3 regions of the Paenibacillus sp. MDV22-iso6 genome follow, and region 3 is predicted to be linked to each of the others. Evidence: riboswitches for the same ligand, from Rfam matches in the RefSeq annotation. Region 3 holds a riboswitch; each other region holds the start of a gene.
The links. Region 3 has a riboswitch for S-adenosylmethionine ahead of metA (homoserine O-acetyltransferase MetA). Riboswitches for the same ligand answer to the same signal wherever they lie in the genome.
Positions count from the first base shown of each region.

Region 1: another riboswitch for S-adenosylmethionine. It lies ahead of AC4PM4_RS26375 (methionine ABC transporter ATP-binding protein); the one in region 3 lies ahead of metA (homoserine O-acetyltransferase MetA).
Region 2: another riboswitch for S-adenosylmethionine. It lies ahead of mmuP (S-methylmethionine permease); the one in region 3 lies ahead of metA (homoserine O-acetyltransferase MetA).

Region 1 is NZ_JBZVDZ010000011.1:112,345-120,103, reverse strand. It holds gene AC4PM4_RS26395 (DUF2515 family protein) at 1-989, opposite strand, end outside; gene AC4PM4_RS26390 (thioredoxin family protein) at 1,133-1,477, shown strand; gene AC4PM4_RS26385 (COX15/CtaA family protein) at 1,795-2,718, shown strand; gene AC4PM4_RS26380 (Cthe_2314 family HEPN domain-containing protein) at 2,931-3,659, shown strand; SAM riboswitch class I at 3,790-3,931, shown strand; gene AC4PM4_RS26375 (methionine ABC transporter ATP-binding protein) at 4,059-5,093, shown strand; gene AC4PM4_RS26370 (methionine ABC transporter permease) at 5,094-5,753, shown strand; gene AC4PM4_RS26365 (MetQ/NlpA family ABC transporter substrate-binding protein) at 5,833-6,669, shown strand; gene AC4PM4_RS26360 (DUF2167 domain-containing protein) at 6,855-7,759, opposite strand, start outside.
Region 2 is NZ_JBZVDZ010000010.1:186,532-194,290, reverse strand. It holds gene AC4PM4_RS25785 (methyl-accepting chemotaxis protein) at 141-1,001, shown strand; gene AC4PM4_RS25780 (spore germination protein) at 1,158-2,876, shown strand; gene AC4PM4_RS25775 (GerAB/ArcD/ProY family transporter) at 2,930-4,030, shown strand; gene AC4PM4_RS25770 (Ger(x)C family spore germination protein) at 4,027-5,226, shown strand; SAM riboswitch class I at 5,292-5,394, shown strand; gene mmuP (S-methylmethionine permease) at 5,489-6,901, shown strand; gene mmuM (homocysteine S-methyltransferase) at 6,879-7,759, shown strand, end outside.
Region 3 is NZ_JBZVDZ010000006.1:291,775-299,533, forward strand. It holds gene AC4PM4_RS18725 (HRDC domain-containing protein) at 1-83, shown strand, start outside; gene corA (magnesium/cobalt transporter CorA) at 176-1,111, opposite strand; SAM riboswitch class I at 1,565-1,689, shown strand; gene metA (homoserine O-acetyltransferase MetA) at 1,924-2,841, shown strand; gene AC4PM4_RS18740 (aminotransferase class I/II-fold pyridoxal phosphate-dependent enzyme) at 2,866-4,053, shown strand; gene AC4PM4_RS18745 (trans-sulfuration enzyme family protein) at 4,046-5,239, shown strand; gene mqnC (cyclic dehypoxanthinyl futalosine synthase) at 5,483-6,619, shown strand; gene AC4PM4_RS18755 (aldo/keto reductase) at 6,871-7,759, shown strand, end outside.

The sequences.
Region 1 (7,759 bases), on a different contig from region 3:
CCAGGCCAGTATTCAGCACGTGAGCCACGGTGGGGAACCGAGCGCGCAAACTCCAATACTTGTGTGTACACTTGTTCCACTCCAAACAGCATCGCATATAAGCCTTTACCAAACATAATCCGCTCATCCAGCTTGCCAAAATGTTCAATAACCCGGCCTGCAAGACCTTTTTCCCGTCCGAGTGGAAATACGATATGGTTCAGCCCAGCCAGATTATGCAGATGGAATGCGGGTTTGGACAGCACTTGTTTTTGAAAATAAGGATGCTGCACGACCCGGCTCTCGATATAGTTCTGCTCATTAATAATTAACGCGACACTGAGCAGCGAGCTGCATCGCTCCAGCCAAAATCGTTCCCAGAACGGTGTCATGAACGCCGATACATGAAAATGGGACAACAAATGAAAACAGCTCCGGCCGATCCGGCGGCTGTTCATATATAACAGAAGCTGGGGATAAGCATCTTGGAAAATGAGGGCATTACATCGCTCCAGTAGTCGATACATGTGCTCACGGTCTGTTTGATTTTGCAGATTATGCATAAGGTCACTTTGAAGATCGGTCATGTGATATCCTCCGTTGCGGGATACCATATGGGCAAGCAGGGCCCAATGCAGCTCTGGATACTGTTCGTAACATTCCAGGTATGCTGCTGTGCGAGTGATGTTACTCCGGTTGTTTTCTTGCGTTAATGTCTTGATTTCTTCCAGAATGATGCAGTCCTCTTCACAGACCAGTGCACTGAGCGTATTTCGGGCAAAAGAACTCTCGTTTCCAGGCAACAAGCGCTCCACTTCAGCTTGTAAGGTAGCAGCCATGTCAGAGTCCCAAGCCATATCACGCAAGGGATGACGAAGCTGTGCAGAAGCCTGCCAAGCCGCCTGTTTGCCCCTCCACACTTCCCGGGCCGCACCGGGGATGGATCGAACCATCTGTAATATTGACCCATGATGGGCAGACTCGGAGGAATCCGATTTAACGGAAGTCATGACATGACCTCCTTTCCTGATATTCTGATTACGCTTTTAGTTTAAGAAGCTGTTGATGTCAGTATGCGCCGAATATTTGACTTCCACTCCGCAATTTGCTTCACTTAGAGGATAAGACAAGGTATAGAAAGGAAGATGTTGTAATGGAAAAGATTACATCGAAACCGGAATTTGATGTGGCAATCCAATCTCCGCGTTTGACTGTAGCTGTATTTAAGGCAGATTGGTGTGGTGATTGCAAGTACATCGATCCGTTTATGCCTGAAGTTGAAGAAAAGTTTGCTCGTGAACTGAAGTTGGTTGAGGTCGACGTAGATCAGGTGGGTACAGTGAGCGAAGAGAAAAATATCCTCGGCATCCCCAGCTTTGTAGCTTACACAGATGGCCGGGAACTTGTTCGTTATGTGAACAAACTGCGCAAGTCGAGAGAAGAGATTGAGCAATTCCTGCAGCGTGCAGTTGAGGTGTATAACACGATTCATAAATAAAGCATGACAGGTTTACCATGTTAAAGGTTATAATTAAAGGAACGCCATTTCTCTTGAAATAGGGAAGTGGCGTTTGTATTTTCCGAGTTTTCGGGAGAAACTAACGTTGTAATAATGTACATATTTACCGATGACCTGCGGGTCAACTTCTCGACAGACGTTAACATTTTGTCACAAAGCGCGGCGTCAATGACACATTTATCCGGTATAATGAATTTAGTTGTGAAATAAGTGTCAAAGTATCGAATCAAGCGGAGGATGTAGTTCTTCGCCATCTTAAACCAACAGCGGGTGAGAAAAAATTGAAACACTTAACCTTGTTTAAATGGTTAACCGTATTAACCTGTCTTGTCATGTTTCTGGCCACATTTGGCGGAGGCGTTGTGACCCGAACGGAATCGGGCCTCGGTTGCGGCGCAGAATGGCCTTTATGTAACGGAAAACTTGTGCCTGCACATACTGTTGCCTCACTTATTGAATTTTCCCACCGCGCCGTCAGCGCACTGGCAGGGCTTTTGTCCATAGCCTCTTTTGTAGCATTTTTGCGTTTTGGCAAATCACGCCGTGATCTGCAATTGTTTTCATTGTTAACGCTGATATTTGTTATTGTCCAGGGAATCATGGGTGCTTTTGCCGTCGTATTCTCCCAATCTTCCGCAGTCATGGCACTGCATTTCGGATTTGCCTTAATTGCTTTTGCTAGCTCCTTAATGATGGCGCTTGGTATTCGGCAGGAAGCTCGCCATGGTGGATTGGAACGATTGAATCGATATCCGCGAGTCAGCAAAGGGTTCCGAAATCTGGTGTGGTTTTCCACAATCTATACGTACCTCGTGGTATATACTGGAGCATTTGTGAGCCATACGGATTCTGCTGGAGGCTGTTCAGGTTTTCCGCTCTGTAACGGGCAGATTATTCCTGAGCTCTCGGGAGGCGTAGCTGTTGCTTTTGCTCACCGGGTGGCAGCTGTTTCATTAGTAATCGTCATTGCAATCCTCGGTCATTTTGCGTATCGCAAACATCCGGATAACACGGAATTAAGAGCACTTGGCGTCATTTCTGTTGTGCTGGTTTTGTTGCAAGTGGTCATTGGTTTTGGACTGATGCTCACGATGAATCGTCCGGAAGTGTATATGTTCGTGGCGCTGGCGCATATGCTTGATATTGCTATTTTGTTCGGTGTATTAACCTATATGAGTTTCCTGGTGTACAAGTTGCATCGGCCCGTTAATCGGTTCTGATATATCCGAATTATTGTAGTTCAGGGATAATCCAGTGAAGTTCACCATCCGATGATGTACATCATTGGACAGGTGAACTTTGTTTGATGTCAGGCGTGTCAGGGCACCCTATTGTAAGCAGCGGTCATACGTTTACTCTGATTCCGATTTTGTTTAATATGATGAATTATTATTAATTTGATGATCTGCAGAGTGGAAAGAGGAGGCTATATATGCTGCGAACGTTGCTGGGTGAAAAGCCGCGTAAGAACGAAGGCATACTAAAGGACGCGATGGAAGCGATGGCGGATACGCTTGAGCTATTTCAGCGACAGATGCATGTGGACCATGATCCTACCCATGATTTTCGTAAACTGTATATATGGACCCAGGGATTGATCTCTTCGCTGGATGAATTGGAGCAAAGCTGTTTTGCAGCTTCCCATTTCCGTCAGAAAGTCAAAGCGGGCTCTACGGACGATATGACATTACCAGAAAAAGCAGAGTATGCCCGTTACGTCTATTTCTATAAGGATGGCTTCATCCGATGTTTTGCCATTCTGGATAAGTTAGGTACAGTGTTGAATGAAATATTTGAGCTGAACACAACCAATGTTAAAACGCATTATTCTTATTTCACCGTATTAAGACAGTTCGGATATGATAAGCTGCATTATGTTCTTGCTAACGAACTAATTCGGATCAAGGACTCTTACCGTGAGCCAATGAGCAAATTGCGCAAGCGGCGAAACATGGAGATTCATTACATGAATTCCGAAATGCAGGATGATCTGTGGCAGCTGCACCAGACTTTGCAAGGGAAAGTGAAGCTGGAAGACCTGGATCAGCATCTTTTGGAACTCCGGCAGGGTGTGGATATGGTATGTGAGACGTTAAAAGCAGCGTATGGCTACATCAACGAGAAGTGGCATAAGCAGGTAGTGAATCAACCGACGAACTGATTGGATAGTAATATTTGCCTTTGACAAATCGGAATACTTGGATTATACTGAGTTCCTGATCGACAGTTAGATGGAATTAACATTTATGACATTAACATTATAACTACTACTGAACTTATAAATTAAATATTTCTTATCGAGAGCGGCGGAGGGACAGGCCCGATGAAGCCCGGCAACCGATTTATAACTGCATGACAGCTGTGTCATACTTTATAGATGTTAGGTGCTAATTCCTACAAAATGGTGCAAGGCACGATTTTGGCAGATGAGAAGGTATAATCTTTCACGTGAAGAGCCCTTTTTGTTTCTGCAAAAGGGGCTCTTTTTTTGTACGATGAAGGGGAGTTTTCCTTTCATTCGGGTAAAGATACATGTAGGCAGTGGGAAGGAGCAGTAATTTTGATTGAATTAAAAGGTTTAACCAAGAAGTACGGTAAAGGTTCAAAAAGTACGACGGCCTTATCGGAACTAAATTTGAATATCCGCAAGGGTGAAATATTCGGAGTTATCGGTCATTCCGGTGCAGGCAAGAGTACATTGATCCGTTGTATCAATTTGCTCGAACGCCCCACGGCAGGCGAGGTTTGGGTTGATGGAATCAACCTAACCGATCTCAATAAGTCCGATTTGCAACAACAACGGCGTAAGATCGGCATGATTTTTCAACACTTTAATCTGTTATCCTCAGCTACGGTATATGACAATGTGGCTTTTCCTTTAAAGCTCGTTAATACGCCCAAGGCTGCAATTGATCGAAAAGTGAAGGAAATGCTCGCATTGGTTGGACTGGAGGACCACAGCAATAAATATCCGGCCCAGCTGTCAGGCGGACAGAAGCAAAGGGTAGGTATTGCGAGAGCGCTCGCGAGTGATCCGAACGTGCTGCTGTGTGATGAGGCCACATCGGCACTTGATCCCCAGACAACTGATTCGATTCTGAAGTTATTGCTGGATATCAATGAAAAGTATAACCTCACGATTGTTCTAATCACCCATGAGATGCACGTGATCCAGAATATCTGTGATCAGGTGGCGGTTATCCATCAGGGAGGCATCGTGGAGCAAGGGCCAGTGACGGAAGTATTTCTCAAGCCGCAGCATGCCATTACGCGTGACTTTATGATGCGGGACCATGAGGTGGGAATTGCATTAGAAGAGACCGCTCTGGCGAGTGCAGATGTCTCATTACAGAAGGATGGATCTTCTAAGCTTGTGAAAATATCCTTCTTGGGCAATAAAACCTATGAGGCGATTTTGTCCAGAACGGTTCGTAAAACAGGAGTGGATTTCGCCATTTTGCAAGGCACCATTTCAACGATCAAACAAGTTCCCTATGGACAGCTGACCGTTCGGTTTGAGGGGCAGTCAGATGAGATCAATCTCACCATTAAAGAATTAGTGGATCAGGGACTTGATGTGGAGGTGCTTCGTTAAATGGATTTTTCAACAGTGCGTTGGGAAGAAATCGGTAAGGCTTCAATTGAAACACTGCAAATCCTCGGAGCATCGGGCCTATTCACGATAATCATTGGTTTGCCGCTAGGCGTATTGCTGTTTATGACGGCAAGGTCGACTTCGATTCAATCTCAAGTGGTGTACACGATACTATCGTTTATTGTAAATATTCTGCGATCAGTGCCATTTATCATTTTGATTGTTGCACTCATTCCGTTTACGCGTTCACTGGTTGGCACTGCTACAGGAGTACTGGGCGTTATACCACCACTCGTCATTGCCGCAGCTCCATACTTTGCCCGGTTGGTGGAAACTACACTGCGTGAAGTGGATCGTGGCGTCATTGAAGCCGCACAGGCGATGGGAGCTTCAACCGGACAGATTGTACGGCGTGTGCTTCTGCCAGAGGCATTGCCGGGTCTGATAGCTGGTATCACCATTACAATCGTTACCTTAGTTTCCTACACGGCGATGGCGGGGATGGTTGGTGGTGGAGGTCTGGGAACATTGGCAATCAACTACGGATACTTCCGTTATCAGAATGAAATTATGATTATATCCGTTGTATTTATGATCATTTTGGTGCAAGTGCTTCAGATGGCTGGCGATCGTTTGGTTAAATGGTTCACCAGGAAATAACACATATATAGCATTTACCTGATTCGGTATCGATTTGGGGCAAAATGCAAAAAAATTTATTGGAGAAGGGGTTTTACACATGAAAAAATGGTCTTTTGCTCTACTTAGTATTATGCTGATTGCGGTTCTAGCGGCTTGCGGAAACAACAAGGATTCCGACAGCGGCGCTGATAATGCTGGAGGCGCACCGCGCACCGTAGAATTGAAAGTGGGAGCATCCCCTACACCACATGCAGAAATTTTGGAAAGCATCAAGCCTGAACTCGAAGCTGAAGGCATTCGCTTGCAAATCGTGACTTTCAATGACTATGTTCAACCGAACCAACAGCTTGAAGATAAACAACTGGATGCGAACTTTTTCCAACACCAACCTTACCTGGATACAGAGAACAAAGAACGTGGTTTCCATCTCGTTGCTGTAACACCTGTGCATGTTGAGCCATTTGCTGGCTATTCCAAAAAAATCAAATCATTGGATGAGTTGAAAGACGGCGCAAAAGTAGCCATTCCTAATGACCCATCCAACGGCGGTCGTGGACTGTTGTTGCTTGCAAAAGAAGGACTTATCACGCTGAAAGACAACACAAATATCACTTCTACGATTCAGGATATTACAGCCAATCCGAAAAATCTGAATATCATCGAGCTGGATGCAGCCATGATGCCTCGTCAACTGGATGAAGCAGATCTGGTATTCATCAACGCCAACTACGCGCTGGAAGCCAATCTGAACCCAGAGAAGGATGCGCTGTTGATCGAGGACCTGCAAGGTAACCCTTATGCAAACATTCTCGTATCCCGTGAAGATAACAAAGATGCAGATGCCATCCAAAAACTGGCTGCAGCCCTGCATTCCGAAGAGGTTAAAACATTCATCAAAGATCGTTATCAAGGTGCTGTAGAACCGGCGTTTTAAGCTGAACGATTAAGCTGAAAATATATTGTATACTCGGCTCCACTTGTTATGGAACTACTAAAGAAAGCCCTGCATTCTCTTTATGGAGAATGCAGGGCTTTCTGTTTTGTACATCATGTTAAAGAGAACGTTTTGAGGTAAGAGCACTTCGATGTAGGAATACTATAAGTGCTTTACTTATAAGCTTAACGTTTATTCGGATCAGTATCTGAATGTCCATCTGTCTGTTGGCTATCAGAGCCTGCGGACTCCTGTCCAGCAGCATGCTGTTGGTAAGCTTCCTCTGCAGGAGATAGCGAATTCTGATCTCCTGGGTCAGCATCTTTTTTGCGGCCGGTCAGCTTGCGACGAATCCATCCGAAAGCACCAACAATAGCGGCCACGATGACAAACCATCCTTTCTTAAGTAAAAGCAATAATCCAACTTTCTTAGCTACAGCTACACCAGCACCACCGAGAATCAGACTGGTCAGGCCAAGTTCTGATTTTTTGTCTACGGATGCATCAAACTCTTCATAGGTATTTCCTTTGATCACGTTGAGCTGGTTAAGCACGGAGCTTTCAAACTGTTTGCGATTTTCTTCAAAATTGGCACTATCCGTAACGAGGATAACACCGATGTATCCTTCGCGGGTGAGTACATTCACATTATAATTGACGAGTTTTTCCCGCTCTGCATCCTCAAGACCAAGAGAATAGATCAATTGATGTTTGCTGCTGTCATAGGTGGGCTCAATTTCCCATCCGGTGATAAACAATTGATTTTCGGGTGTTGTTTTCTCATTTTGATCTTCTGTACCTCTTTTATAGCTATCGAGCAGTTCATCGGCATCCAGATCGTCTTTCTCACTATCATCGACATGACCGGTATCGTTATATTCAAAGATAACATACCAGTTGGAGTTTTCGCCGGCGCCATAGATACTTCCAATTTCCGTTCCATTGGGGAAGGAGTCCGTGTCTTCCAGGAACCTTTGGGTGTTAGCTGCATCGAGATAGGAGAGATTTTCAGCTACGTTTAATGTTGCTTTGTTATCAAGGACTACGTCTGAAGGCCCATCAATCCATTGATAATCTTCGGTGGAGCTAT
Region 2 (7,759 bases), on a different contig from region 3:
ATACATAATTGCACTACAACAGGAACTGCCAGAATGAGAACGGTTTAATCATGGGAAGAAGTCAGGGAGTGGGGATCGCTTTGCCTATAGTAGATGTGGAAAAAAAAGATGTTGTTACCGATGCGCTGGTCATTAAGGCCATGGAGAAAAGTCTGGCTATCATTCGATTCGATATGGATCGACGGGTTACGTATGTAAATGAAGTTTTTGCCCAGACGATGGGCTATTCCGTAGCTGAGATGTATGGCATGCAGCATGAGCAATTTTGTTTCGACGAATTCGTGAAAAGCCCTGACTATAATGCGTTTTGGAGTAGTATTTTTAACGGTACTAGCTTCCAGGATAAGGTTGAACGCAAGGATGCAAAGGGAAATCCCGTATGGCTTGAAGCGACATATATGCCCGTCTATGATGAATTGAATCAGAATATATTGGGTGTGTCCAAAATAGCTACAAACATCACGACCCGTCAGAATAATATTTCAGCTGTAGTTAATGAACTGAAGACGATGTCACATGATCTGAACGAACATGCTGATATCGGCATTGAGCGAAGCCGTGAGCTGATGTCCAGTATCACGTATATATCTGAAGTTTCCGCCCACAACCGAGCGACACTGAATCATTTGCAAGAACAGGCACGTTCTATCCAGGGAGTTGTTAAAACGATTCGCGAAATTGCGTCGCAGACCCAGCTTCTGGCCCTGAACGCTGCGATTGAAGCGGCACATGCAGGCGAATATGGGCGCGGGTTCGATGTTGTAGCCAAGGAAGTACGCAAACTATCGGCCATGGTCGAAAATTCCATTAATGAGATTCGGGATAGTGTGAATGGGATAACCAAAGAGATTACGAACATTTCTGGCGGAACACAGAAGGTTGAAGGCTACGTGGAGCGAAGTCAGCAGCAGATCGAGGTGGCGTTGAATGATTTTACAACCATTGCGGCGTCTGCACATCTACTTGATGAGAAGGCGCAACACGTAACCAAAATCGTATAGATAAGGTAAACTCCAATAACCCTAGGGAAGCGGGTGCCAATAGAGGCATCTGCTTTTTGTTGTTCAAAAAAACGGGAATTATTGTGAGCAATCGGGGAAACAATACTCTGGAATACCTGCAAGTTCATAGCGCAGAGAAATGTTGGGGTGAGGGTGATGTGGTCAACGATTTGGTCGTACGTGCCGGAGTGGCCCATATGGTTACAGGCTTTTTTGTTATGTGTCATTCCGCTATCGATTCTGAAAATAACCCGTTGGATTCGTTCTTCCGTGGATCAGGGAAGCTTCGCAATTTCTACAGATCAAAACCAAGGCAATAACGACGAGCAATCTGTATCATCAGGATCTGATGAGAACCAGAGTTTAGAAACAGGGCGTTATGCCAATATCAAGCTTACCGGGAATTATGTTACCGATTTAATTAGTTCAAAGGAGACCTTTGCTCAGAATGCTGATGTACATATTCGAGAGTTTACAATACGAGGCACGAATACAAGGGCAGCGGTCATGTATATTGATGGTCTTGTGGACCAGCAATTGATTGATGAGCATCTGATTACACCTCTGATGATCAGGGGTGTACCGGAACTGCAACAGGAGAGCTTCCTTCATCCAGCCGATATACATCAGATTAAGAACTATCTAAGTAATCAACTTCTGCCTGTCAGCCAGATACAGGAGACCAAATCGTTACAGGAGCTGGCCTTGGGAGTACTTGGGGGTAAAAATGCACTCCTTGTGGATGGCATGCAAGGTGCACTGATGATTGGCACACCCAAAGGAATAAGCCGCAACATTGAAGAGCCCTTGTCCGAAGCATTGCTTCGCGGGCCAAGAATTGGATTTACGGAGCATCTCAGTGACAATACAGGTATACTGCGACGCTTCGGAAGCAATCAGAGTTTGTTTATTCAGAAATTTGAAGTGGGTACCCGGATCAAGAAGGATCTTGCTATCGCGTATATAGAGGATATTGCCGATCCTGAGCTTGTGGCAGAGGTCCAGAGGCGCATAGAAGGATTGGATATGGATGTCATGCTGGAATCCGGTTATGTGGAGCAGCTAATTGAAGACGATGAGCTGAGTCCGTTTCAACAGATCCAAAACACGGAAAGGCCAGACCGCGTAATCAGCGGAATGTTAGAGGGACGTGTTGCCATACTGCTTGATGGTACACCGTTTGCCTTAATTGTGCCCGCAACCTTCAGCATGCTGCTGCAATCTCCTGAGGATTATTATGAGCGCTGGATACCAGGCACATTTCTGCGCATGCTTCGTTTTCTGGCAGCCATGATTGCGCTATTTGCTCCTGCCTTGTACATCTCCTTTATTTCATTTCATCCTGGTCTGATTCCCACGAAGTTGGCATTGACCATTATTGAGACGCGAAATGGTGTACCGTTTCCTTCCATTATTGAAGCACTCATTATGGAGACAGCCATTGAAATATTGCGTGAGGCTGGTATCCGTCTGCCCAAACCGATCGGTCCGGCGATGGGCATCGTCGGTGGTCTCATTATCGGGGATGCAGCCGTACAGGCCGGTATTGTCAGTCCATTTCTCGTCATCGTAGTTGCGGTAACGGCGATCTCCTCATTTTCCATCCCTACCTATAGTGCTGGAATTACACTGCGAATTTTGCGTTTTACAGGCATGTTCAGTGCAGCGGCGCTTGGATTATTCGGGGTGATTATGTTCTTCCTGCTTATTTGCAGCCATCTCGTGCGCCTGAAAAGCTTTGGGGTTCCCTATGTCAGCCCAGTGGTTCCGTATAGCTTGAGCGAATGGAAGGACTTGCTGATCCGTGCACCATTAAAAATGATGAGGCGGCGTCCGCGCATGATGAACCCTACCGATCCGGATCGCAAGAAATAGATGAATAGCAAGATTAACATAAACATTTTAAACCAGAGCAAAGAGGTGATAACGTGAATCGTCCCACGGATAAGCTGACGACAACCCAGACCGGAGTCATGATTATCAATTACATGCTGGGCGCTGGGATTTTGACACTTCCGCGTACTACGGTTGAGGCAGTAGACACACCGGATGTCTGGATCTCCATCATCATATCCGGGCTAATCGCCACGTTTATCGGCATTATGCTCGTCATCCTGTGCCGACGATTTCCTGGCAAAACGGGTTTTCAGTTTGTTCAGGAAATAACAGGTTCATGGATTGCTTTTATACTGGGAGCGGTTGCGATTATCTATTTTCTGGTCATTTCGGCATTTGAAATTCGGGTTATGGCAGAAGTAACCGGACTTTATCTGCTGGAAGGAACACCGGTCTGGGCTATTGTTATGGTCTTCATGTGGGTGGGCATCTATTTGAACTCAGGTGGCCTGGGTGCAGTAGCACGTCTATTCGAGATTATTTTGCCCATCACACTTATCATTTTTGTCATTGCCATTTTGCTTAGCAGCAAACTGTTTGAAATTAATAACCTGAGGCCCGTATTGGGAGAAGGGATTATGCCGGTATTCAAGGGACTTAAGTCAACTTTGCTTGCGTATACAGGCTATGAAGTGATGTTTGTCATCATGGCTTATATGCAGCACCCGCAAAAAGGGATCAAAGCGGTAATGTGGGGTACGCTCGTTCCGACAGGCATCTACTTAATTACGGTAGTTATGGTAATCGGAAGTCTTTCCATTGAAGGCATGAAAACTCGAACGTGGCCTACCCTGGATCTGATGAGAAGCTTTGAGCTACAGGGATTGATCTTTGAGCGTTTTGAATCGCTGCTGCTCGTGATCTGGATCATGCAAATCTTCTCGACCTTTTCGATCACACACTATGCAGCTACCGTTGGCTGTGCCCAGTTGTTCAAAAGCAAGAAAATTTTACCCGCCATGTTTATCCTGCTGCCTGTAATTTATATCATCGCCTTAATTCCCAAGGATGTGAACGAAACATTTCAACTGGGGGATGCAGTGGGTAATTTATCCATTTACCTATTTGGAATTCTGCCTACAGTCCTACTGTTGATTAGCATCCTCCGCAAAAAAGGAGGGAAGTATGCATGAGTCGCAAGGTCAGATTAGCGCTATTGCTGCCTGGATTAATGCTGCTGTTGTTTACCTCTGGATGCTGGAGCAGCAAAGAGATTGAGGATCTTAGTGTGTACGTGGGACTGGGTATTGATGTTGCCAAAGAGACAGAATTTGAGAAGAGTGTGAATGAACAGGGTGGACACTATCCGAAAAGGAATAATATCACAGCTACGGTTCAGATTGTTCCTAAGGGATCATCCAAGGAAGAGAGCCAGCAAGGATCCCCTGGAGCAGGGAAGTCCTATTTTAACGAACAATTAACAGGCGATTCAGTTATACAGATATTTCGTCAGTTCTCTCTGAGAAGAGACCGGCCGCTGATTGGACATCATCTGAAAGTCATCGTGGTGTCCTCCGAGGTGACCCGGAAATTCAGACTGGATCAACTGCTTGATTTTGTGTTGCGTGATAATGATATTCGGCCAAGCTGTCTGGTTGTTGTCAGTGATCGCAGGGCACTGGATGCATTGACGTCCAACGATCCCAGTGAGATTCCTTCATTCTACCTTACCGGACTTGTGGACAATGTGTATCGTACCAATAAAATTCTGCCACCAGTCTCACTCGCCAAATTGGATGCAACCATGCAATCGGGGTCGAGCTATTTGCTGCAAAATGTCATCTCCTATGAGGGGGAACACAAGTTTTCGGGAGCGGCCATTTTTAGCGGGAAAACGAACCGATGGATCGGAAGTCTGAATCAGACGGACATGGAGGGACTATCCTGGGTACAAGGAAAAGCGAAAGGTGGAGTCGTTAAGACGTATACACACAAAGACGGCAGCACTATAACCTACGAGATTAAACACATAAAATCGAAAATTATTCCCACAGTTAAGGGCGACGATATTTCATTTCATGTTCAAATTGAATCAGACGGCTGGTTTATGGAAAATTGGACAGCTCCGGAAGCGCATGGTTCTGAGCATTATCTGGATGGTCTGGAGAAGGACTTCGGTCATATGGCTGAACAACAGGTAGATCAATTGCTTCACAAAATGCAGGATGTCTACAAGGTGGATGCAGCAGGGTTTGGCGATAAGCTGCGAATCAAATATCCACGGGTATGGAAGAAAATTAAAAATAACTGGGACGAAACGTTTAGTGAAATTCCGATCACGTATGATATTAAAGTTAAAATCACAAATCAGGGATCATCGACGGAATAAGAGAGACGTTTCTTTTTAATAGTTGACACAAACATGATAGATCGCTTTTTTTATAAAAAATCATTTTCTTATCCAGAGAGGTGGAGGGACTGGCCCTTAGAAACCTCAGCAACAGATCTGAAGGATACTGTGCTAATTCCAGCGGGTGAACAGCCTGATAGATAGGAGCGTTTGTTTTTATTTGTCAGTAACGGCGCACTCTTTAGGAAGAGTGTGTCTTTTTGTTTTGTTGTTTTCTGGATGAAGAAGTAGGGGAGCAGACATGAATAACAACAAAGGTACAGGGCATTTTCAGCGCAAAATGCAGGCACGTCATGTAATCATGCTCTCACTGGGTGGTGTCATTGGTACAGGTCTTTTTCTTAGTTCGGGTTATACCATCCAGCAGGCAGGACCGATCGGTACCATTCTGTCTTATCTGATCGGAGCGATTGTCGTCTATCTGGTCATGCTCTGTCTAGGTGAACTTTCTGTTCATATGCCAGAGACAGGGGCGTTTCATAGCTATGCGGCAAAATATATTGGACCAGCAACAGGATACACTGTAGCCTGGTTGTATTGGCTCACTTGGACGGTTGCCCTCGGTTCCGAGTTTACAGCGGCCGGGCTGTTGATGCAGCGCTGGTTTCCTTCAGTGAATGTTTGGATCTGGAGCGCATTGTTTGCGCTTATGATCTTCCTGTTCAACGCGCTGACCGTCAAATTTTTTGCGGAATCGGAGTTCTGGTTTTCCGCAGTTAAAGTCCTTACAATTGTAGTCTTCATTATTCTCGGAGGCGCAGCCGTGTTTGGTATTATTCCAATGGCAAATTCGGAACCTGCACCGTTTCTATCCAATATTACAGCATCTGGTTGGTTCCCCAATGGGGCTACTGCGATACTAATGACGATGCTTGCTGTAAACTTTGCGTTCTCGGGTACCGAACTGATTGGGATTGCTGCCGGGGAAACAGAGAATCCGGAGAAGACGATTCCAAAAGCGATCCATACCACGCTCTGGCGTTTAATTATCTTTTTTATCGGAACGATTGTTATCCTCTCGGCACTGCTGCCGATGTCGGATGCAAGCGTACTCGAAAGTCCGTTTGTGGCGGTCATGGAGCGAATCGGTGTTCCGTATGCAGCGGACATCATGAATTTTGTTATTTTGACGGCGATTTTGTCTGCGGCCAATTCGGGATTGTATGCATCTTCGCGAATGCTCTGGTCACTGGCCGATAAAAAGACAATCTCTCCATGGTTTGCCAAATTGACCAAACGTGGTGTGCCGCTGAATGCGCTCTTGATCAGTATGGTTGGGGGCGGTCTGGCTTTGCTGTCCAGCATCATTGCGCCAGGTACCGTGTATATTACATTGGTCTCCATTTCAGGTCTGGCTGTTGTTGCGGTCTGGATGAGCATCAGTGCTTCACAGTACATGTTCCGCAGACAGTATATCCGGGAAGGACATGCGGTCAAGGATCTGGTCTACCGCACACCACTTTACCCGGCGGTACCGATCATCTCGTTTATATTGTGCCTGGCTTCATGTATAGGCATTGCTTTTGACCCGACACAGCGAATAGCGCTGTATTGCGGAGTTCCATTCATCGCGGTGTGTTACGCAGCGTATTATTTGACAGAACGTGTGAATAAGAAAAGAGGACAAGTACATGACGCAAGTACAACAGACTAATCCCATAGAACAGATCCTGCGTGAGTATCCAGTCATGATTCTGGATGGGGCGCTGGCAACCGAACTGGAGCAGCATGGCTGTGATCTGGATGATCCACTATGGTCGGCTCGTGTATTGCTCGAGAATCCAGATGTTATCGTTCAGGTCCATGCAGATTATTTCCGCGCAGGAGCCGACTGTGCAATTACATCCAGTTATCAGGCGACGGTGGAAGGCTTCGGCAAGAGAGGAATCGGCGAGCAAGCAGCGTTGGACCTGATTCGCAAGACGGTGGAACTGGCTGCACAGGCGAGAGATGACGTATGGGCAGAAGTGCAGGACGGGGGATTTGAAAACACGGCAGTCAAACCGGAGGGCAATCTGGTATTCGGAACGGCACAACAAACGTCTGATGTCTTGGAGACAGGGGTCTTGGCTCGGCCACGACCGATGGTTGCTGCATCCGTTGGGCCCTACGGCGCTTATCTAGCTGATGGATCGGAGTATGTCGGTCACTACGGCGTGTCGGATGAGACGTTGGCTGCATTCCATCGTCCGCGTATGGCGGCGCTGATTGAAGCGGGTGCTGATATTCTGGCGTTTGAGACGATTCCTTCGTTGCAGGAAGCACAGGTGCTGGTTGATTTACTGAAGGAGTTTCCTCATGCGTATGCCTGGTTATCTTTTTCTTTAAAAGACGGGACGGCAATCAGCGAAGGTACGCCGATTGAGACATGTGCACGATTGTTTGGTTCCGAGCCGCAGATTGCTGCGATTGGCCTGAACTGTGCTCCCATGGAAGTGGTGACAGAAGCCGTAAGTATTCTCAGCCGTGCCAGCGACAAACCTGTTATTGTGTATCCGAACTCGGGAGAAGT
Region 3 (7,759 bases):
ATCTGGAGCAGGTCTACGAAAGACTGCGCATGATTCGCATCCGGTTTCGTCGTCACACAGAGACAGAGCAGAATGCAGGCTAGATTGGAAATAGGACGTTAGTTGTCATACAATAAACTAATTATAAAAAAAGACGAAGCGTCTCCAAAAGTGGAGCCCTTCGTCTTTTGCTATTTCAAACCCAATCTTTTTTGCGGAAAATAAAGAACATGCTTAGGCCCAGCGTAACCATTAGGCCAATGACCACAAAATAACCATATTTCCAGTCCAACTCAGGCATGTTCGTGAAGTTCATCCCATAGATGCCAGTGATAACGGTCAGCGGCATGAACACCGTGGTAATGGCGGTGAACACACGCATGATTTCATTCGCCCGGTTGGCGATACTGGATTGGTAAGCTTCTCGTAAGTTCCCCATCAAGTCGCGATAAGTCTCAAAGGTTTCGGATATTTTCACAGCATTCTCATAAATGTCACTGAAATACTTTTGCAGTTGATCATCAATAAGACGCAGATCTTTTTTATTGAGTGTGTTAATGACCTCTTTCTGAGGTCCCAGCACTTTCTTCAGCCACAGAATCTCACTGCGCAACCCGATAATCTCATTCAGATGAGACTTCTTGGTGTGCATCAGAATGTCTTCTTCTAGCTTCTCGATACGCGCTTCAATTCGGTCACCTACGGTGAAATAATTATCAACAATCAAGTCAACCAGCAGATACAGCAGCTTATCCGGCGTACTGATTTCCTGTTCCCATAGGATCGGTTTCAATGTTCGCAATTCGCTGACTTTCTGTTTGGTAACACTGATAATAAAGTGTCTGCCAAGGAACAAGTTGACGGCACGTAAAAAAATCTCTTCATCATCAAAACGAATGCTATTAATAACAATAAAATAATGGCTCTCATAAATTTCAATCTTCGGACGTTGTTCTTCGTCACTCAAACAGTCTTCTACGGCCAGATCATGCATCATGAACAGCGGTTGAAGTACCGCCAAATCGTCTACGTCCGCATCAATCCAGTAAAACCCCTCCGCTGGTGGAGTCAGCGCCTGCTGAATGTCGTCCACCGGAATAAATACACCGTTATTTACCAACCGGATTTTCATTATTCATCTACTCCTTCTGCACCCGCCAAATGGGCGGATTTCATCAATATGGGCGCAAAAAGAACAGATCAGCCGGTCGGCAGCGGAGCCTGGAAGTCAGGACTGCGTTCGCTCTATAATCAAACGGAAGTAACGTCCCGCTGCCGGCATGCTGATATCAATTCTCTATGCAGTTTGTCGGAATTCGGCTGCCAGTCAGGCCTCGGGTCGCCATCCATTGAATATGTCACCTCTCACATAAGGGTTTATAACACTTGTCTAGTATACCGCTGGTACAGGGTCCTTTCAAGCGCAAAAATGTGTCGATTTCGCGCCCTGGACCAGTGTATGACAACGGATGATGAACGGTTCCGATCCTGAGGAACAGACATTGAACTACACCTTGACGTGAGGGGATTAATGTCTTAAAGTAAAAGGTGAACCACACTAGTTTTTACAATTGAATAAAGCGAAATCTTATCAAGAGTAGGTGGAGGGACTGGCCCGATGAAACCCGGCAACCGGCGGTATACCGCACGGTGCTAATTCTTGCAGCGACCAAGTGTCCAAGTGACACTGTTGTAACTGAGAGATGAGAGAGGCGCATATCTATTTACATATGACCTTTCTCGGAATCCGAGGAAGGTCTTTGTTATATGCACCGACTTCTCAGCAGTGATTTTCGCTAAGGAACTTGAGCTTGCCGCCAGCAATGTGGTTGCAATTCAGCGCCTGCAGGCAAGCTCATGGCAGCCTATAACTGCACGGATGCGAATCGTATCGAATCCGCAGTGGCTGCATCTATTTATGCACAAGGAGGAGTTAGAAACACCATGCCAATCAAAATTCCAGACACACTGCCTGCCAAGGAAGTACTTGCAGGAGAGAACATCTTTGTCATGGACGAGACATCTGCTTACCAGCAGGACATTCGTCCACTACGTATCGCTATATTAAACCTGATGCCCACAAAGGAAACGACAGAAACACAATTGCTTCGTCTGGTGGGTAACACACCAATTCAGGTAGATATCGTTCTGGTTCATCCGAAGTCTCATACGTCCAAGAATACTTCCCAGGAATATTTGGACTTGTTCTACAAAACCTTTGATGAGATTGAACACCGCCGTTTTGACGGCATGATCATTACAGGCGCTCCTGTAGAGCAAATGGACTTTGAAGACGTGAACTATTGGAAAGAAATCCAGGAGATCTTCGAATGGACCAAAACCAATGTGACTTCGACCATGCATATATGTTGGGCTTCCCAAGCGGGTTTATACCATCATTTCGGAGTTCCCAAAGTTCCATTGGATGAAAAATGTTTTGGCGTATTCTCACATACGATCAACAGATCCAATGTGCAGCTGCTGCGCGGATTTGATGAAGTATTCAACGTCCCGCATTCCCGCCATACGGAAGTGCGACGTGAAGATATTGAAAAAAATGAAAACCTTGAAATATTGGCTGAATCAGAGGAAGCGGGTATTTTCCTGGTTGCTACCAAAGACGGCAAACAGATTTTTGCAACCGGACATGCTGAGTATGACCCGCTTTCATTGAAATGGGAATATGACCGTGATGCAGCTAAAGGCATGGACATTGCGCTGCCTAGACATTATTTCCCGAATGACGATCCTTCCCGTGTTCCCCCGGCCACTTGGAGGGCACATGCAAACTTATTATTCTCTAATTGGCTCAATTACTATGTGTATCAAGAGACACCTTACGATATTGGTCCGCAAATCTAATCGACATTACAGGAGGATGCTGCAATGGAAGACAACAAGTTGAAAATCGAAAGTCGATTGGCCCAAATTGGGTCTATCAATGAACCGGTAACGGGCGCCATTAATTTTCCGATCTATCAATCCACTGCGTTTCGCCACCCAAAGCTTGGACAAAGCACGGGATTTGATTATATTCGTACGACCAATCCAACCCGTAAAGTGTTGGAAGAAGCAGCGGCAGCGTTGGAATCCGGTGATGCAGGTTTTGCTTGTAGCTCCGGCATGGCTGCTTTGCAAACGATTTTCGCTTTATTTGGACAAGGGGATCATCTGATTGTATCGCTGGATCTGTACGGCGGAACGTATCGTTTGCTTGAACGCATCCTGTCTCGATTTGGTGTGACGGCAAGTTACGTAGATACCAATGACCTGGCAGCTCTGGAAAGTATTCGTCAGCCGAATACAAAAGCGGTATTTATTGAGACACCAACCAATCCACTAATGATGATTACGGATGTGGAAGCGGTATGCTCCTGGGCCAAGAGCCATAACTTGCTGACCATTGTGGATAATACACTACTGACTCCATTCTTCCAGCGTCCAATTGAACTCGGTGCTGATATCATCATCCATAGTGCCACGAAGTATCTGGGTGGTCATAATGATGTACTTGCCGGATTAATTATTACCAAAGGGGAAGAATTGTCGGCCGAAATGGCATTCCTGCACAATTCTATTGGAGCAGTGTTGTCTCCAAGCGACTCCTATCAGCTGATGAAAGGCATGAAGACACTCGCTCTTCGCATGGAGCGGCATGAGTATAATGCTTTGACGATTGCCAAGTACCTTTTGGAGCACCCAGCCGTTAATGAAGTGTATCATCCTGGTTTGTCGGATCATCCCGGATTTGAAATACAGAATAAACAATCCAGTGGAAATACAGGCATTTTCTCTTTCAAAGTAAAGGATGCTCGTTATGTTGAACCGTTGCTTCGTCACATCAAACTGATTGCTTTTGCGGAAAGCCTCGGGGGTGTAGAGTCATTGATGACTTATCCTGCGGTACAGACCCATGCGGATATTCCGATTGAAATTCGTGACGCGGTAGGTGTAGATGACCGTCTGTTGCGCTTCTCTGTAGGGATCGAGCACGCCGAAGATCTGATTGCCGATCTGGGCAATGCACTCACAGCTGCACAGCAGGAGATAGAAGGGGGAACGCATCATGAGTGAGCAAAACAATAATGCCAACAATCATGAACGGAATGTTCATTCCGACCTGAAGTTCGATACCAAGCTGCTGCATTTCGGTGACGAAATCGATAAAACCACCGGGGCTTCCAGTGTGCCAATTTATCAGGCCTCCACATTCCATCATTTTGATATTTTTAATCCACCTCAACATGATTATAGTCGTTCCGGTAACCCGACTCGTCAGGCATTGGAGGATTACATTACATTATTGGAGGGTGGGGCACGAGGATTTGCCTATTCCTCAGGCATGGCTGCCATCTCCAGTGTGTTCATGATGTTCTCGGCAGGCGATCACATGATTGTGACGGAAGATGTATATGGAGGAACGTATCGACTGCTTACTTCCATTCTGAGCCGGATGCAGATTGAGACTACCTTTGTGGATATGACCAATATTGAGGAAGTAAAGGCAGCACTCAAACCGAACACGAAGGCAGTCTATATGGAGACACCATCCAACCCGACACTTCGGATCACGGATATTGCTGCAGTCACCTCCTGGGCACAGGAACATGAGTTAATCTCCATTCTTGATAACACCTTCATGACGCCTTATTACCAACGTCCGATTGAGCTCGGGGTGGATATTGTCGTACATAGTGCGACCAAGTTTCTTGGCGGACACAGTGATGTGCTGGCAGGTTTAGCCGTTGCTCGTACGGATTCATTGGGTACACAGCTAAAACAATTGCAGAATGGACTTGGAACCGTGCTCGGGGCTCAGGAATCCTGGCTGCTGATGCGTGGTATGAAGACCTTGGGTGCGCGTATGGCACACAGTGAACAGAGCACAGCGAAGCTGGCTGCATGGCTTAGTGGACGCAGTGATATTACGGCTGTATTTTATCCGGGGCTGCTGGATCATCCCGGCCGTGAAGCTCATGAACGTCAGTCAAGCGGATACGGCGCTGTCGTGTCGTTTGACGTAGGTTCAGGCGATCGGGCCAAGGCTGTACTTAATCGTGTGAAATTGCCAATTGTTGCCGTGAGTTTGGGTGCGGTTGAAAGTATCTTGTCTTATCCTGCGATGATGTCTCATGCGGCTATGCCGGCTGAGGTTCGCCGTGATCGGGGTATAACTGACGGATTACTGCGCTTCTCGGTTGGTCTGGAAGACATCGATGACCTGATTGCAGATCTGGATCAGGCACTTCAGGACTCGTAGAGTCGATAGTATTGAAACTCGGGTGTTAGAGCCCGCTGAAAAAGAAATGAAATAGATAGCATATGTAAACATTTTTATTAATTTTTAAAGCACCTTCTCATAAGGTGCTTTTTTTCACATGTAACCTGTGTTACGATATGTGGAGTACAGAAATGCGATGTTGCCACCAAAACTTTCATCTATATGAGCAAGTTGGGACGGATCGTGATTATATTTTCTCTTCATGAGGGAGGCTTTTTTACGATGAGTACGGTAGACCGTATCTTAGATAAAGCCCTTCGGGGCGAACGTTTGGACTTGGAAGACACGATTCAGCTGTTTGAATCAAATGAAGTAGACAAAATCGGGGCCGCCGCCAATGTGATTGTAAAACGCATGCACCCCGAACCATACAGAACATTTGTAATTGGGCGTAACGTCAACTACACGAACGTGTGTGATGTGTACTGCCGTTTTTGTGCTTTCTACCGCAGACCTGGCTCTGACGAAGGATATGTACTTCCCGATGAAGTCATCTTCCAGAAGATTCAAGAAACCGAAGACGTAAATGGTACCGAGATTTTGATGCAAGGCGGAACGAATCCGAATCTGCCGTTTAGCTATTACACTGACCTGCTCAAAGCGATCAAGGAGCGTTTCCCTAATATTACGATGCACTCCTTCTCGCCAGCTGAAATTATGAAAATGGTTGAAGTGTCCGACGGTCTTACTTTGGAAGAGGTTGTACGTGCAATTCACGAAGCGGGACTCGATTCTCTGCCTGGTGGTGGTGCGGAAATCCTGGATGACCGTACACGCCGCAAAATCAGCCGTTTGAAAGGTTCATGGCGCGATTGGATGGATGTTATGCAGACAGCTCACCGTATCGGTATGAACACAACGGCAACGATGGTTATCGGCCTTGGTGAAACGATGGAAGAGCGCGCACTGCACCTGCTTCGTGTACGTGAAGCTCAGGATGAGTGCATTGCGAACAAGTATGATTCCGAAGGATTCCTGGCGTTCATTCCTTGGACATTCCAACCGGATAATACAAACCTGAAGCTGGAGCGTCAGACGCCAGAAGAGTACCTGAAGACGGTAGCGATCAGTCGACTGGTGTTGGACAACATCAAAAACATTCAATCCTCATGGGTAACGATGGGACCTGAAGTCGGCAAAAAATCACTCGAATTTGGCTGCAATGACTTTGGTAGCACCATGATTGAAGAGAACGTGGTATCTGCTGCAGGCGCAACGTACAAAGTCAACATTGGTTCCATTACGCAACTGATTCGGGAGTCCGGTTATATTCCGGCACAGCGTAACACAAGATATGACATCCTGCGGACGTTTGATGAGAATAATGCCATTCAACAAGATTTTGTAATGCAGAACTAATATTTATTTTATAGTACATCACGCTGATGAATTGAATGGATAAGAATCATTCAGTCAGTTTGGATATGAAGTCCGTTGATTACTCTTTAAGGGGGAATCGGCGGACTTTTTAATTTCACTTCACACCAAGCGATTATTCACAGATCATCAAACAGTACATATTACGCATTTGGCGATATTTTAGTTTGAAATTCAACTGTTACAATGAAAGGACACGTGAGTAAGCAGACATGCTGGGAAGGGGCAGGCCGATGAAAACAAGAAGACTTGGGAAGACGGAATTGGAAGTACCTGTACTGAGCTTTGGAGCATCCTCTCTAGGTTCGGTATTTCGTGATATTGACCGAGGAGAGGGTGTTCGTACGGTTCACGCCGCTGTAGATGCAGGGATGAATTATATAGATGTTTCGCCCTATTATGGATTAACGAAGGCTGAATCGGTGCTTGGAGAAGCCATCCGTAGTTTGCCACGCAGCTCGTTTACGTTGTCGACCAAGGCTGGACGTTATGGGGAGAATGCATTTGATTTTTCGCGTAAGCGGATACATGATAGTGTACAAGAGAGTCTGGATCGACTACATACCGATTATATTGACATCTTGTTCTTGCATGACATCGAGTTTGTCCCGGCCGATATTATTATTGAAGAAGCTTTCCCAACCTTACTCCGCCTAAAGGAGCAGGGAGTCATTCGCCATGCAGGAATTTGTGGATTACCGCTGCGGTTATTCGAAACGGTATTGTCACAGATTGATGCCGACGCCATCATTTCCTACTGCCATTATGCATTAAATGATACTTCACTGCTGTCCTTGCTACCCCTTTTGGAAAAGAAAGAAGTTGGCCTTGTGAATGCTTCGCCTCTTTCTATGGGCTTATTAAGCACAAGAGGAGCTCCTGCCTGGCACCCGGCAGATGATCGCGTGAAGCAGGTCTGCCTGCAAGCGGCGCGGTTCTGCGCGGAACAGGGCAGCGATATTGCGAAGCTTGCCGTGCAGTTTGCAACAGCCAATGAACGGATTCCAACGACACTGGTCAGCAGTGCAAGTGAACATAATATCCGCAACAATGCAGCCTGGATTGAGGAACCATTAGACCAGGAACTGTTATCGGAGGTGCTCCGAATCCTGGCTCCGGTTC